2 regions of the Achromobacter mucicolens genome follow, and region 2 is predicted to be linked to the other one. Evidence: predicted binding sites of a transcription regulator. Region 2 holds the regulator's gene; the other holds the start of a gene.

Region 1 (7,900 bases), 1.8 Mb from region 2:
CACCTGATGGCGGCCGCCGCATGAGCGCGCCAATGGAAGGCCGCATCATCGCCGCGCATGGCCGCCACTACACCGTGGAACTGGCCGACGGCGCGCTACGCAAATGCTTCCCGCGCGGCAAGAAGACCGGCGCCGCAGTGGGCGATCGGGTCAAGATCACGCCGCAAGGCAAAGACGAAGGCGCCATCGACGCCATCCTGCCGCGCAGCAACCTGCTCTATCGTTCCGACGAAATGCGGTCCAAGCAGTTTGCGTCCAATGTGGACCAGCTGTTGATCGTCGTGGCCGTGCGGCCCACCTTTTCGGACGACCTGACGGGCCGCGCCCTGGCGGGCGCATGGAGCGCGGGCATCGCGCCGCTCATCATCCTGAACAAGACGGACTTGGCCGACGAGCTGCCGGCCGCCCGCGCGCGGCTTGCGCCCATCGCGGCGCTGGGCGTGGACGTCATCGAACTGAGTGCGCTCGAGCCCGAAAAGGTCCACACCCTGCTCGCGCCACGCCTGGCTGGCCGCACCAACCTGCTGCTCGGGCAAAGCGGCATGGGCAAGTCCACGCTGCTGAACGCCCTGGTGCCAGACGCCGCCGCTGCTACGCGCGAGCACTCCACCGCGCTGGACATGGGCAAGCACACCACCACCAGCACCCGGCTCTACCATCTGCCGGCGCCGGGCGGCGACCTGATCGATTCGCCGGGATTCCAGGCGTTCGGGCTGCATCACCTGACCCGTGACGACATCATTCGCGGTTTTCCGGAGTTCACGCAGCCCATCGAGGAATGCCGTTTCTACAACTGCACCCACCGCCACGAGCCCGGCTGCGGCGTGATGGCGGCGTTGCAGGCAGGCAGGATCGATCCTGCTCGCTACGCGCTGTACGAACGCATCCTTGAGGAAAACCTGGCGGGCCAGCAACGCTACTGACGCTTGGCGCCGCTCCATTGAAAACGGCCCCAATCGGGGCCGTCAGCGTGTGCGGGTCACGAAAAGCCCTGCCCCAGGCGCGTCAGCGCGGCGTGAATCCGTGGCGCAGCAGGTGATAAAGATTGCGCAGCATTCCCGCGGTCGCGCCCCAGATGAAATGCTTGCCATACGGCATGCCGTAATACTGGCGCACCCGCCCATCATCCAGCCGGGCTTCGTACAGGCGGTGATTGGCCGGGTCCATCAGGAACGACAGCGGCACCTCGAACACCTCGGCCACCTCGAACGCATCGGGCGCCAATTCGAACCCCGGCCGCACCAGCGACACGACGGGAATGATCGAAAAGCCGGTCGCCGTCAGGTACGGCGGCATGCTGCCCAGGACTTCCACGTGATTGGCCGGCAAGCCGGTTTCCTCTTGCGCCTCGCGCAGCGCCGCCGCCACGGGCGTGGCGTCGCTGGTCTCGATGCGGCCACCGGGAAAACTGATCTGGCCCGCGTGATCATGCAGATGCGCCGCGCGCTGCGTCAGCATGATGTTCACGCCCTCGTCACGGGTCACCAGCGGAATCAGCACGGCGGCAGGCACCGGCGCGCCCTCTCGCCCGGGATAGCGCAGGTCGTTGTCACGCGACAACTCCAGCGTCCAGGTGGACGGCTGGCTCAGCGTGCCTCGCAGCGAGTCCGGCGTGAGCAGGCGGGTCGGCACGGGCGGCAGCGCTTCGTTGGCCACCACCCACGGTTGCGTCGCGGGATCGAAGCCGGGACGCGCCAGCGGCCGTCGGGGCCGCGCGGAAGACGAGGAATCAGACATACGGCTCAGAAATAAGAAAAAAGGCACCCTCGCAGGTGCCTTTTTAACCCGGAAACCCGTGCCGGACGGAAACGCGGGTTGGCGTGTACGTCCAACACTGGCAGGGCCGTGTACCGATAAGCGATCAAGCCGCGTTGGCTTGCTTGCTGACCAGCTTTTCCTTGATGCGAGCCGACTTGCCCGAGCGCGAGCGCAGGTAGTACAGCTTGGCGCGGCGCACGTCGCCGCGGCGCTTCACTTCGATGCTGGCGATTTGCGGCGAGTACAGCTGGAACGTACGTTCCACGGCTTCACCCGACGAAATCTTGCGCACGGTGAACGCGGAGTTCAGACCGCGATTGCGCTTGGCAATCACAACGCCTTCGAAAGCCTGCACGCGCTTGCGGGTGCCTTCGACAACGTTGACGCTCACGATGACGGTGTCACCAGGAGCAAATTCAGGCTTGGCTTGACCGCCGGTCAGACGGGCAATTTCTTCCTGTTCCAGGATAGCGATGAGGTTCATGTGAACTCCTAGATCATCATGCCTTTGCGGGGTAATACTTTTGCCGTTCAGTATTGTGAGTGCTATGCCGCAAGCAGAGGATGAGATTTGGCAAACCGATGATTCTACACCAAAATTCCGCCAGGCCTCGGGTAACATCTGCGGCTTGAGCATGGTTTGCGGTACCCTTCCAACTCCCTGTAACAAACACGTCATCTGACGCTGTTCCCTCATGTCGTACTCGTCCCTGTTATTGGTCGTCCTGGCGGCGATGGCCCACGCCACGTGGAACCTCCTTGCCAAGCGCGCGGCCATGGTGGGCGCGCCCTTCGTGTTCGCGTACGGCCTGTGCGCCTCGGTGCTGTATGCGCCCTGGGTGATCTGGGTGTTGATGCACGACGGCATGAACTGGACCTGGCCCGTCGTCGGGGCAATCCTGGCGTCCAGCCTGTTGCATCTGGGCTACAGCCTGTGCCTGCAACGCGGCTATCAGGTGGCCGACCTGTCCGTGGTGTATCCGATTGCCCGGGGCACCGGCCCGCTGCTTTCCACCACGGGCGCCTTCCTGCTATTGGGCGAGCCAGCCACCCACACCGGGATTGCGGGCATGCTGTGCGTGGTCGCCGGGGTGCTGCTGATCGCCACCCAGGGACGGCTGGCCATCTTCAAGCAGCCGCAGGCGTGGATCGGCGTGCGCTGGGGTGTGGTGATCGGCCTGTTCATCGCCGCTTATACGGTGGTGGACGCGTACGGTGTGAAAGTGCTGCTGATCAGCCCGGTGCTGTTCGACTGGTTCACCTGTGTAACCCGCACCGCGATGATGACGCCCCACATGCTGCGCCGCCCCACGCATTCGTGGGAATCCATGCGCGGACATTGGCATCTGGCGCTGGCCGTGGGTTTTCTGTCGCCGCTGGGGTACATCCTGGTGCTGTATGCATTGCGCAACGGCGCGCCGCTGAGCCTGGTGGCGCCTGCCCGCGAAATGTCCATGATGCTCGGCACCCTGGCCGGCATGTTCCTGCTGCGTGAAAAAGTGGGCGTCGGCCGTCTGGCCGGTTGCGTGTCCATTCTGGCGGGCGTGATCCTGTTGGGATCGAGCTGACCGCCGCGTGGCAGCGTATTCAGAATCCGCCCGCCACGCCCAACCACATCAGGCCGGGAATCATTGCGCCCCAGGCCAACACCAGCACGACGTCCGTGATCATGGCTTTCATGGTGAGCTGGTTGGCAACGGGCTGAGCCTTGGCGTCACCGATGCTGTGATCACGCGCGCCCGAGGCGGCCGGCACGGCTGCGGGAACGGGAGCGGCGGCCGGAGCCGAAACGCTCGCCGGGGTGTCGACCGCAGGATCGCCTGCCGCAGGACTGATGGCCACTTCCTCAGGCGTGGGCGCCGGCGGGAACGGCCAGCGGGCGGGCATGCGGGTGGCACGCGTGCGCGGGCCAGAGGCCGAACCGCTCCAGGGCAGGGCCATGCCAGTCAGGCTGGCGCAGAACGCGCGGGCGCGGTTGGCGCCGCGGCGCAGCGGGTTCAGGGAAACGGCGAGCTCATCCTGCAGGACGGAAAAATCAGCGGTGTTCATGGGAACTCCTTGGATAAACGTTCCAGCGCCGAGGCGATTCGCCCTGGCATGCACCCGAGGCAACAGTAGCCTGCGGTCAGTCGAACAAAGACAATTGGCCGGCGGCCATGGCGCGCAACTGGCGCGCACCGCGCCCGTACGCGCCGCTGACCGCGGGCAAACCACCAGGAAAAGGGACCCCTGAAGACGCTTTCGCGCCAGCCGGGGATGGGAAATCGGAGTCGGCACCGCCGGCATCACCCGGCGGAACCGCGGCCGGGCCCGCGGGAGCCGCAACCGCAGCCACGGCCGCAGCGTCGAAAAGCGACGCTGAAGCGCCAGGCCCCACAGGGGGCGCAAAGCGGCTGCAATCGAGCGACAAGCGGGTGCGGTTGAGCCCCAGCTTGCGCGTGGCAACCGCAAAACGCTGGCGCAGCAGGTCGGCCCAGATGCCCGTCCCACGCATGCGTGACCCGAAGTTGGGATCGTTGCGGCGGCCGTTGCGCAGGTCTTCGATGCGATGCAGGACGCGCTGCGCGCGGTCGGGATAGTGGGCGTTGAGCCAGTCTTCGAACAGGGTCTTGACCTCCCAGGGCAGGCGCAGGACCGTGTAGCTGGCGTAGTGCGCGCCGGCGGCCTTGGCCTCCTGGAGGATGTGTTCCATGGATTCGTCGTTGATGAACGGAATGACCGGGGCCACCAGCACGCCCACCGGCACGCCGGCGTCGGTCAAGCTGCGCACCGCTTCAAGGCGGCGCCACGGCGCGGCGGCGCGGGGCTCCAGCGTGCGGGCCATGCCGGCATCCAGCGTGGTGATGCTGATGTAGACCACCACGAGGTTCTGCTGCGCCAGGGCGGCCAGCAGGTCCAGGTCGCGGGCGACCAGCGCGTTCTTGGTGACGATGGTGACCGGATGCCGGGTTTCGAGCATGAGCTCGAGCATGCCCCGCGTCAGGCGCCAGTCGCGTTCGATGGGCTGGTAGGCGTCAGTGGCCGAGCCGATGTTGATGGGCGACGGCTTATAGCCGGGCCGGGACAGTTCGGCGCGCAGCGCTTGCACGGCGTTGGCCTTGGCGACCAGGCGGGTTTCGAAGTCCAGCCCGGGCGAATAGCCCAGGTAGGAATGCGTGGGCCGGGCATAGCAATACACGCAACCGTGCTCGCAGCCGCGGTACGGATTGGCGGCGACGTCGAAGGGGATGTCCGGGGAATCGTTGCGCGACAGGATCTTGCGCGCTTCTTCCGCAGTGACCGTGGTCTTGGGTGGGGACGGCGCGCAGCGGGTGTCGGGCAGGATGGGGATAACGGGGGAGCGGACCGCCTCGCTGGCGTCCGGCGCGTTATCGGGGACGGGGTCGATGAAATCGGCCGGCAGACCGGACGCGGACCAGCCGTCGTCGACCTGCACGCGGTCATCGCGCTGAAAGCGATGCCGAACATTAGTAACCGCACCCCGACCGCGCAAGGCGGCGGGGGCGGCAGCCGGGGACCCAGAACCGGCGGGAAAAGAATGATCGGTGCGTGCCATAAAAACTACTGTACAAAAACACAGTGGTTTTGACAAGCACCAAAAGCCTTTTCGTAAGACAGCCCAACTTTACCGCAAGAAGAAGACATCGTCTGAACAATTCGATTTCATCTTGCGATATCGCCCGGGAACCCGCGCCAACATTAGGTTTGGACGAAAAACAACACGAAAATCCGGGGCGAAATTCAGCGATTTCGCCCCGGATTGCGGCTTACCGCAGCATGCCGGCGGCAGCCGTCTGATGCGTGGCCTCGTCGATCAGAATGAACGCGCCGGTTGCCGCCACATCGTCGTAGCGATCGACCGCGAGCGACTCGCGCGTGGTGAGCGTCACGCGTCCGATGTCGTTCATGCGCAGCGTGCCTTCGGTGTTCTCGACTTCCTGCAGTTCGTGGATGTCCCGATGCGACAGCACCGCACGCACCTTCGCCGACGTCAGTCGCGTGCCCGACTTGAGCAGATACTTGCGCGCCGGATTCAAGGCCTGCGCGTCCAGCCAGCACAGCTCGGCTTCGAACTCGCGCGACACCTGCGCCGGCGCGGCCGTGTGCACGATCACGTCACCGCGCGACACGTCGACATCGCGGTCCAGCACCAGCGTGATGGAGTCGCCCGCCACCGCTTCGTCAAGCGTGCGGTCGAATGCGCGCACTTCCTGCACCACCGCCGTCACGCCAGATGGCTGCACCGTCACCGCGTCTCCCGGGCGCACCACGCCACTGGCGAGCCGGCCCGCGTAGCCGCGGAAATCATCGGCGCGCTCGCCGCCATGGCGCGCCACCCACTGCACCGGAAAGCGCAGCGGCAACGCGCGGCCGTCGCCCGACAAATCCAGCGATTCCAGGAGCGCGAGCAGCGGCTGCCCGTCGTACCAGGGCGTCTTGCCGGACAGCGTGACGACGTTGTCGCCGCTCAGCGCCGACAACGGCAATGCGTCGAAATGCGCGATGCCCAGCTTGCCGGCCAGGTCCGCATAGGCGTCGCGGATGCGTTCGAATACGGCGCGGTCCCAGTTCACCAGGTCCATCTTGTTCACCGCGACGACGATGTGACGTATGCCCAAAAGGCGCGCGATGGTGCTGTGCCGCTTGGTCTGCGGCAGCAGCTTGCCGTCGGCGGCGCGGGTCGCGTCGATGAGGATGACCGCGACATCCGCGGTCGATGCGCCAGTCACCATGTTGCGCGTGTACTGCTCGTGCCCCGGCGCATCGGCGATGATGAATTTGCGCGTCGGCGTCGAGAAGTAGCGGTACGCCACGTCGATGGTGATGCCCTGCTCGCGTTCGGCTTCCAGGCCGTCCGTCAGCAGCGAGAAATCGATGCCGTCGCCCGCGACGCGCTTGTGCTTGGCGCGCGAGATCGCATCGAGCTGGTCGGCAAACACGCCCTTGCTGTCATACAGCAGGCGGCCGATCAGCGTGGACTTGCCATCGTCGACGGAGCCCGCCGTGATCAGGCGCAGCACGCCGGTGTCGGCGCCGGAAAGAAAGGAATCGTTCAGTGCGTTCATGTGGTTCCCCAGACGCCGGCGTGCGCCGGCGCGTCTTTTCGTTCAGAAATAGCCTTCCTTCTTGCGGCGCTCCATGGAGGCCTCGGAAGTCTGGTCGTCCATGCGCGTGGCGCCGCGCTCGGTGATGTCCGTCACGGCGGTCTCGGCGATGATGGCCATGGTGTCGCCGGCGTCGGAGGCGACCGGGCACGTGCACGAGATATCGCCCACCGTGCGGAACCGGACCGACAGGCGTTCGACCTGTTCGCCCTCGGCCGGCGGCGTCAGGCGGGTGACGGGCACCAGCAGACCCTTGCGGCGCACCACCTCGCGCTCGTGCGCGAAGTAGATCGACGGCAGCGCCAGCTGTTCGCGCTGGATGTACTGCCAGACGTCCAGCTCGGTCCAGTTCGAGATCGGGAAGACGCGCATGTTCTCGCCGCGATGCACGCGCGTGTTGAACAGGCTCCAGAGCTCGGGACGCTGGGCCTTGGGATCCCATTGGCCGAACTCGTCGCGGAACGAAAAGATGCGTTCCTTGGCGCGAGCCTTTTCCTCGTCGCGGCGCGCGCCGCCGATGCAGGCGTCAAAGCCGAATTCCTCGATGGCTTCCAGCAGCGTCACCGCCTGGGCCGCATTGCGCGAGTCGGTCTCGCGGCGCAGCACGACGCTGCCGCGCTTGATCGAATCCTCGACGCTGCGCACGATCAGCGTCTCGCCCAGCTCGGCCGCGCGGGCATCGCGAAAGGCGATCACCTCGTCGAAGTTGTGGGCGGTGTCGATGTGCATCAGCGGAAACGGGAAGCGGCCCGGACGGAAGGCCTTTTCGGCCAGGCGCAGGAGCACCACGGAATCCTTGCCGCCCGAAAAAAGCAGGACGGGCTTTTCGCATTCGGCCGCGACTTCACGCAGGATGAAGATCGCTTCCGATTCCAGCCAATCCAGGTGGCTGCGTTGAATAACAGCAGACATAGGTTTTCCCCTAAAACGATTTTGAATTCATGGCCGCGCTCAATCGGCGCGCGCCGCAATGGTGATGACCCGGTTGCCCGCGTGCAGGCCGCATTCCTTCGAGTCGGACGATTCCCACCACCACC
Region 2 (7,900 bases):
CAACGAGATCCTGCAGGGACACCGAATCCAGGTAATCCACCATCTTGCGATTCAACGTCGCCCAGAGTTCGTGCGTCATGCACTTGCCCGGCTTGCCGTCGTTGCCGCTCGTACAGTCCCGCTTGCCACCACAGCTGGTCGCATCCAGCGGTTCGTCGACGGCGAAGATGATGTCCGCGACCGTCACGTTGCGCGCCAGACGCGCAAGCGAATAACCGCCGCCCGGGCCGCGGACACTGTCCACGAGCTCGTGACGGCGGAGCTTGCCGAAAAGCTGTTCAAGATACGAAAGCGAAATGTTCTGACGCTGGCTGATGGCCGCAAGAGTGACCGGACCGCTATGCTGCCGCATAGCCAGGTCGATCATGGCAGTCACGGCGAAACGCCCTTTGGTAGTTAGCCGCATGGTGAGTTCCCTGTGATTCCGGCAGTGGCCGCCAGCGAATCCAGCGGTCAATACCCGAGTAATTGGCTCAAGTATAGCTTATTCCCGACTAATTTGGTATGGCTCCGGGCTACAAAAAACCGCGCATCTGCGCGGTTTTTCACTGCCTTATACCTGAAGAGCCGCTCTGCGAGCGGCTCCACGACCATGCAATCAGGCAGCCTGGTACTGGGTAGCGCGCTTGCGGACCAATTCGAGGACGCCCTGACAGGCATCTTCCAGGTAATCCAGAACCTTGCCGAAGCCGTCAGCGCCGCCGTAGTAAGGATCGGGCACGGTGGCTTCTTCGAATTCATTGGCGAAGCGCATCAGCAGCATCAGCTTGTGTTGGTATGCCTTGGGGCATTGCTGCTGCATGGCGGACAGATTGTCCCAGTCCATGGCGAGGATCAGATCGAAATCACGGAAATCCTCCGCGGTGACCTGACGCGCCTCGCAGTGAGTGATCTCGTAGCCGCGCTTGCGAGCTGCAGCCTGCGCCCGGGCATCAGGCGCCTCGCCAATATGAAACGCGTGCGTACCCGCGGAGTCGATGCGAACGACATCGCCCAAACCCGCGTCATTCACCAAATGGCGAAATACGCCCTCTGCGCTCGGCGAGCGACAGATATTGCCCATGCAAACGAAAAGTACCTTGGTCATCATGGAAGCAAGTGTGCGGGAAAACCCGAGATAAGGCAAGCTTTTTTTGCGCCCGCGCAATTGACGCAGCGCAAATCAGAGGCCGGCATAACTACAACAAAATCATGGGCTTGCAAGCTTATATTCAGGTAACCATTGAGATGCAAACGGCGCAAAATTCCCGAATGGTTACACCATGATTGCAACGCACCACTTCTTGCGGCTATTCAGGAAGCAGTAAGCGTCTGGACATGAATTGAAACATCCATATCCCGCTACACCGCCCCATCGAGCAGCACCCGCTGCTTGAGCGCATTGAGAGAATCCCGAGCTGCGGCCGCCTGCTCGAATTCGAGGTTGCGCGCGTGATCCATCATCAGCTTTTCCAGGCGCTTGATCTCGCGGGCCAGCGCCTTTTCGTCCTTCAGCAGTTCGGCGGGCACTGCGGCCTCCAGCGTGTCATGCTGGGCGGGCGCCACGATGCCGTCGATCAGCTCGCGCACGGCCTTCTGCACACCGCGAGCGGTGATGCCGTTGTCGAGGTTGAACTGCAGCTGTTTGGTGCGCCGGCGGGCGGTTTCATCCATGGCGCGCTTCATCGAGTCCGTGATCCGGTCGGCATAGAGGATCGCATGACCATTGAGGTTGCGCGCCGCGCGGCCGATGGTCTGGATCAGGCTGCGCTCCGAACGCAGGAAGCCTTCCTTGTCGGCGTCCAGAATGGCCACGAGCGACACTTCGGGAATGTCCAGCCCTTCGCGCAGCAGGTTGATGCCCACCAGCACGTCGAACGTGCCCAGGCGCAAGTCGCGCAGGATTTCGACGCGCTCTACCGTATCGATGTCCGAGTGCAGATAGCGCACCTTCACGCCATGCTCGCTCAGAAAGTCGGTCAGGTCTTCGGCCATGCGCTTGGTGAGCGTCGTGACCAGCACGCGATCTCCTTGCGAGACACGCGCCTTGATCTGCCCGAGCAGATCGTCCACCTGCGTGCGGGCGGGCAGCACCTGCACGAGTGGATCGACCAGCCCCGTGGGGCGCACCACCTGCTCCACGACGTTGTCCGCATGTTCTTGTTCGTACGCGGCCGGCGTTGCCGAAACGAACACGCATTGGCGCATCCGCGCTTCGAACTCTTCGAGCTTGAGCGGGCGGTTGTCCAACGCGGACGGCAGACGAAAACCGTACTGCACCAACGTTTCCTTGCGCGACCGGTCTCCGCGATACATGGCGCTAAGCTGGCCGATGGTCACGTGGCTTTCGTCGATGAACATCAGCGCGTCGGACGGCAGGTAGTCGATCAGGGTCGGAGGCGGCTCGCCCGGCGCGGCGCCGGACAGATGGCGCGAGTAGTTCTCGATGCCCTTGCAGAATCCCAGCTCCTGCAGCATTTCCAGATCGAAGCGGGTGCGCTGCTCCAGACGCTGCGCCTCGACCAGATGGCCGTCGTCAACGAAGCGCTTGACGCGTTCGCGCAGTTCTTCCTTGATGGTTTCGATGGCGCGCAGCACGGTGTCGCGCGGCGTCACATAGTGCGAACCGGGATAGACAGTGAAGCGCGGCAGCTTCTGGCGGATACGGCCAGTCAGCGGGTCAAACAATTCCAGGCTTTCGATTTCGTCGTCGAACAGCGTCACGCGCAACGCGAGCTCGGCGCTTTCCGCCGGGAAGATATCGATGGTTTCGCCCCGCACGCGAAACACCCCGCGCGTGAACTCCGCGTCGTTGCGGGTGTACTGCATGGCGACCAGGCGCGCGAGGATCTCGCGCCGGGCGATCTGGTCCCCCGCACGCAGGATCAGCACCATCGCGTGATAGTCGCCGGGGTTGCCGATACCGTAGATGCACGACACGGTGCCCACGATGATCGTGTCGCGGCGCTCGAGCAGGCTCTTGGTGGCCGACAGCCGCATCTGCTCGATGTGTTCGTTGATGGACGAATCCTTCTCAATGAACAGGTCGCGCGTCGGCACGTAGGCCTCGGGCTGATAGTAGTCGTAGTAAGAAACGAAGTACTCGACCGCGTTCTTCGGGAAGAACTCGCGCATTTCGGCGTAGAGCTGCGCGGCCAGCGTCTTGTTGGGCGCAAGCACCAGCGCCGGACGGCCCATGCGCGCAATGACGTTGGCCATGGTGTAGGTCTTGCCCGACCCGGTCACGCCCAGAAGCGTCTGGTACATGAGGCCGTCTTCGACACCCTGGGTCAGCCCTGCGATGGCCGTGGGCTGGTCTCCCGCCGGCGGATAGGGTTGGTAGAGATGAAAGGGGCTGTCAGGGAAATCGACGAATCCCGGACCTGCTGCGGGAGCCCCCGCGCTTGGGTCTATTGCGCTCTTAGGCATGCTAGACTGTTCCAGGGTAAACCCCCCATTATCCACAGCACCTCGTACTGCGTCCACCCACCTCATCAGAGTCCCATGAGCACCCTTTTCGATTCCGTCGAGCTCGCGCCGCGCGACCCCATTCTTGGTCTGAACGAACAATACAACGCGGATACCCGCCCCGGTAAAGTGAACCTGGGCGTGGGCGTGTATTACGATGATCAGGGACGGATCCCGCTCCTGGGCGCAGTGCGCAAGGCCGAAACCGCCCGCATCGAAGCCGCTGCCGCCCGCGGCTATCTTCCGATCGAAGGCATTGCCGGCTACAACGCCGGTGCGCAGGCCCTGCTCCTGGGCAAGGACTCCGCACTGGCCGCCGCAGGCCGCGTGCTGACCACGCAAGCCCTGGGCGGCACCGGCGCCCTGAAGATCGGCGCCGACTTCCTGCGCCAGCTGTTGCCGGGCTCGAAGGTGCTGATCAGCGATCCCAGCTGGGAAAACCACCGCGCGCTGTTCGAACGCGCCGGCTTTGAAGTCGGCACGTACGCCTACTACGACGCCGCCACCCGTGGCCTGAACTTCGAAGCCATGCTGGCCGACCTGAAGGCCGCGCCCGCCAAGACCATCGTCGTGCTGCACGCATGCTGCCACAACCCCACCGGCGCTGACCCCACCGCCGACCAGTGGAAGCAGATCGCCGCCGTCGTGAAGGAAAACAACCTGGTCCCGTTCCTGGACATCGCCTACCAAGGGTTCGGCGACGGCCTCAAGGAAGACGCTGCAGTCGTGCGCCTGTTCGCCGACATGGACATGACCATGTTCATCAGCTCGTCGTTCTCGAAGTCGTTTTCGCTGTACGGCGAGCGCGTCGGCGCGCTGACCGTGGTCGCCGGCAGCAAGGACGAAGCCACGCGCGTGCTGAGCCAGCTCAAGCGCGTCATCCGCACCAACTATTCGAACCCGCCCACGCACGGCGGCACGGTCGTCTCGACGGTGCTGAACACGCCCGAGCTGTTTGCCCTGTGGGAAGAAGAACTGGCCGGCATGCGTGATCGCATCCGCCTGATGCGTGCTCAACTGGTCGACAAGATCAAGGAACACGGCGGCAAGCAGGACTTCAGCTTCGTGCTCAAGCAACGCGGCATGTTCTCGTACTCGGGCCTGTCCGCCGCCCAAGTGGACCGCCTGCGCGAAGAACACGGCGTCTACGCCGTGTCCAGCGGCCGCATCTGCGTGGCCGCGCTGAACAGCGGCAACATCGACAAGGTGGCAGCCGGCATCGCAGCCGTGCTGTAAATCACGTCGGCAGTGCGCCGTCAGCAGTCGAAACGGGACCTTCGGGTCCCGTTTTTATTGGCATCGTGCCCCGCTTGCTTTTTTGCGCTACGTCCCCCAGAATGGCGCTGTATATATGTACAGTCCGTTCACACCGGATCATCGCCATGGCCAGCAAACTCACGGATCGCCAACAACAAATCCTGGACCTCATCAGGCAAACGGTCGCGCGCACCGGCTTTCCGCCGACCCGCGCCGAAATTGCCCAGGCCTTGGGTTTTCGCTCTCCCAACGCCGCAGAAGACCACCTCAAGGCATTGGCACGCAAGGGGGCCATCGAACTCACGGCTGGCGCCTCACGCGGCATCCGGCTCAAAGATGCCGCCGCCGCGCCGGTGCAATCGTCGCTTCCCATCCCCGCGCTCGCCCAGCTTCTCCTGCCGCTGGTCGGCCGCGTGGCAGCTGGCAGCCCCATCCTTGCTGCCGAGCACGTCGAGCGCGAAGTTGGCGTGGATCCCAGCCTTTTCGCACAAGCCCCCGACTACCTGCTGAAGGTGCGCGGCATGAGCATGCGCGACGCGGGCATCCTCGAAGGCGATCTGCTGGCCGTCAAGAAGGCGTCTGAAGCGCGCAATGGCCAGATCGTGGTGGCCCGTCTGGGCGACGACGTCACGGTCAAGCGGCTCCAACGCCAGAACGGCCATATCGAACTACTGCCTGAAAACCCCGACTTCGAAACGATCGTGGTCAAGGCCGATCAGGAATTTGCGCTGGAAGGCATTGCGGTGGGTCTCATCCGCACGCAAGCGCTGCACTAGGCTGCAGTTCTCTGGCGGGCGCTCCCACCCCACCCGGCCAAACTGGCAGGCAAGCCCACCAAAAAGAAAACCCCGCTCAGAGAGCGGGGTTTTTTGCTTTCGGGCGTCAACAAGATCTGGTGACGCCTTTCGGCTTCGGGCACCCTCTTTCGAGGGCGCCCCGGCGTTCAAGACGCCATCAGTGCTTCATCACCGGGTCGGTCGAGCCAGGTTCCGCAGGTTTGGCAACCAGCGGCTCCTTGACGGCTTCTTCCTCGGCCAGGGGCTCCGGCAGACGCTCCAAGGCCAGTTCCAGCACCTTGTCGATCCAGCGGACCGGCACGATCTCAAGGTGGTTCTTGACGTTATCCGGGATCTCCGCCAAGTCCTTGACGTTTTCTTCCGGGATCAGAACCGTCTTGATACCGCCGCGGTGGGCGGCCAGCAGCTTTTCCTTCAGACCGCCGATCGGCAGGACTTCACCACGCAGCGTGATCTCGCCCGTCATGGCGACGTCGGCGCGCACCGGAATGCGCGACAGCGCCGAGACCATGGCGGTGGTGATCGCAATACCCGCGGACGGACCGTCCTTGGGCGTTGCGCCTTCCGGCACGTGCACGTGCATGTCGTGCTTTTCGAAGACGCTATCGGCAAAGCCCAGACGGCGAGCCCGCGAACGCACAACCGTGCGCGCCGCCTCGACCGACTCTTTCATCACATCGCCGAGCGAACCCGTGCGCTGGATGACGCCCTTGCCGGGCATGTCCGCGACTTCGATCGTCAGCAGGTCGCCGCCGACTTCTGTCCACGCCAGGCCGGTCACCTGGCCGATCTGGTTTTCCTTTTCGGCCATGCCGAACGCGTAGCGGCGCACGCCCAGGTAGTCGCTGAGGTTGTCGGCCGTGACGTTGACCGCCTTGACCTCCGGCGTCTTGCCCTCGGCCTTGGCGCGATCGCTTTGGGTCAGCAATTGCTTGATGACCTTGCGGCAGATCTTGCCGACTTCGCGTTCGAGCGCACGGACACCGGCTTCGCGGGTGTAGTAGCGCACGATATCGCGCAGCGCGCTGTCGTCCACGGTCAGCTCGGTATCCTTCACGCCGTTGTTCTTCATCAGCTTGGGCAGCAGATGGTCGCGGGCGATGTGGATCTTTTCTTCCTCGGTGTAACCCGACAGGCGGATCACTTCCATGCGGTCCAGCAGCGCCGGCGGAATGTTCAGCGTGTTGCTGGTCGCCACGAACATGACGTCCGACAGATCGAAATCGACCTCGATGTAGTGGTCCTGGAACGTATGGTTCTGTTCCGGATCCAGCACTTCGAGCAAGGCCGACGAGGGATCGCCGCGGAAATCCATGCCCAGCTTGTCGATTTCATCAAGCAGGAACAGGGGATTGCGCACGCCGACCTTCGACATGTTCTGCACGATCTTGCCGGGCATGGAACCGATATACGTACGGCGGTGGCCGCGGATCTCGGCCTCGTCACGGACGCCGCCCAGGGCCATGCGCACGAACTTGCGGTTCGTGGCCTTGGCGATCGACTGACCCAGCGAGGTCTTGCCGACGCCCGGAGGGCCGACCAGGCACAGGATCGGCGCCTTCACCTTGTCCACGCGCTGTTGCACGGCAAGATACTCGAGGATCCGTTCCTTGACCTTTTCGAGACCGTAGTGGTCGTTGTCCAGCACCGTTTCGGCGTTGCTGATCGAGTTGTTAATCTTGCTTTTCTTTCTCCAGGGGAGATTGATGAGCGTATCGATGTAGTTGCGCACCACCGTGGCTTCGGCCGACATGGGCGACATGAGCTTGAGCTTCTTGAGCTCGGCATCGGCCTTCTTGCGCGCCTCTTTGGGCATGTGGGCAGCGATGATCTTCTTTTCAAGCTCTTCGATGTCCGCGCCCTCTTCGCCTTCGCCCAGCTCTTTCTGAATGGCCTTGACCTGCTCATTCAGGTAGTAGTCGCGCTGGCTCTTTTCCATCTGCTTCTTCACGCGGCCGCGAATCCGCTTCTCGACCTGGAGGATGTCGATTTCGGTTTCGAGTTGCGTGAGCAGACCTTCGAGGCGTTCAGAGGTGCCCGTGATCTCGAGCATCTTCTGCTTTTGCTCGAGCTTCAGGGGAAGATGCGCGGCGATCGTGTCAGCCAGGCGGCCAGCATCGTCGATGCCAGCCAGCGAGGTGAGGATCTCGGGCGGGATCTTCTTGTTGAGTTTTACGTATTGCTCGAACTGAGCAACGATGGCGCGGCGCAAGGCTTCGGTTTCGGAGCCCTGCATGGCGTCCGGTTCGATCGGCGACACCTGGCAGGTGAAGTGCGAATCGGCGTCTTCGATGGAGTTGATGCGGGCGCGCTGCGTACCCTCGACCAGCACCTTTACGGTGCCGTCAGGCAGCTTGAGCATCTGCAGGATGCCGGCGACGCAGCCGATCTCGTAGACG

What was found. Region 2 encodes LexA, which represses DNA repair genes until DNA is damaged. Its sites were predicted from a motif close to ACTGTATNNNNATACAGT; they were not measured.
Region 1: the regulator LexA is predicted to act here: its motif matches at 5,322-5,339, upstream of QEP15_RS06775 (PA0069 family radical SAM protein).

Annotation. Positions count from the first base shown of each region.
Region 1 is NZ_CP123364.1:1,497,951-1,505,850, reverse strand. Features, by position in the region: gene QEP15_RS06805 (M48 family metallopeptidase) at 1-24, shown strand, start outside; gene rsgA (ribosome small subunit-dependent GTPase A) at 21-923, shown strand; gene QEP15_RS06795 (CoA pyrophosphatase) at 1,006-1,737, opposite strand; gene rplS (50S ribosomal protein L19) at 1,862-2,242, opposite strand; gene QEP15_RS06785 (DMT family transporter) at 2,454-3,326, shown strand; gene QEP15_RS06780 (hypothetical protein) at 3,346-3,807, opposite strand; gene QEP15_RS06775 (PA0069 family radical SAM protein) at 3,884-5,314, opposite strand; gene QEP15_RS06770 (sulfate adenylyltransferase subunit 1) at 5,526-6,824, opposite strand; gene cysD (sulfate adenylyltransferase subunit CysD) at 6,867-7,775, opposite strand; gene QEP15_RS06760 (phosphoadenylyl-sulfate reductase) at 7,815-7,900, opposite strand, start outside.
Region 2 is NZ_CP123364.1:3,305,411-3,313,310, forward strand. Features, by position in the region: gene iscR (Fe-S cluster assembly transcriptional regulator IscR) at 1-406, opposite strand, end outside; gene QEP15_RS15060 (low molecular weight protein-tyrosine-phosphatase) at 599-1,090, opposite strand; gene uvrB (excinuclease ABC subunit UvrB) at 1,342-3,408, opposite strand; gene QEP15_RS15070 (amino acid aminotransferase) at 3,484-4,683, shown strand; gene lexA (transcriptional repressor LexA) at 4,830-5,480, shown strand; gene lon (endopeptidase La) at 5,659-7,900, opposite strand, start outside.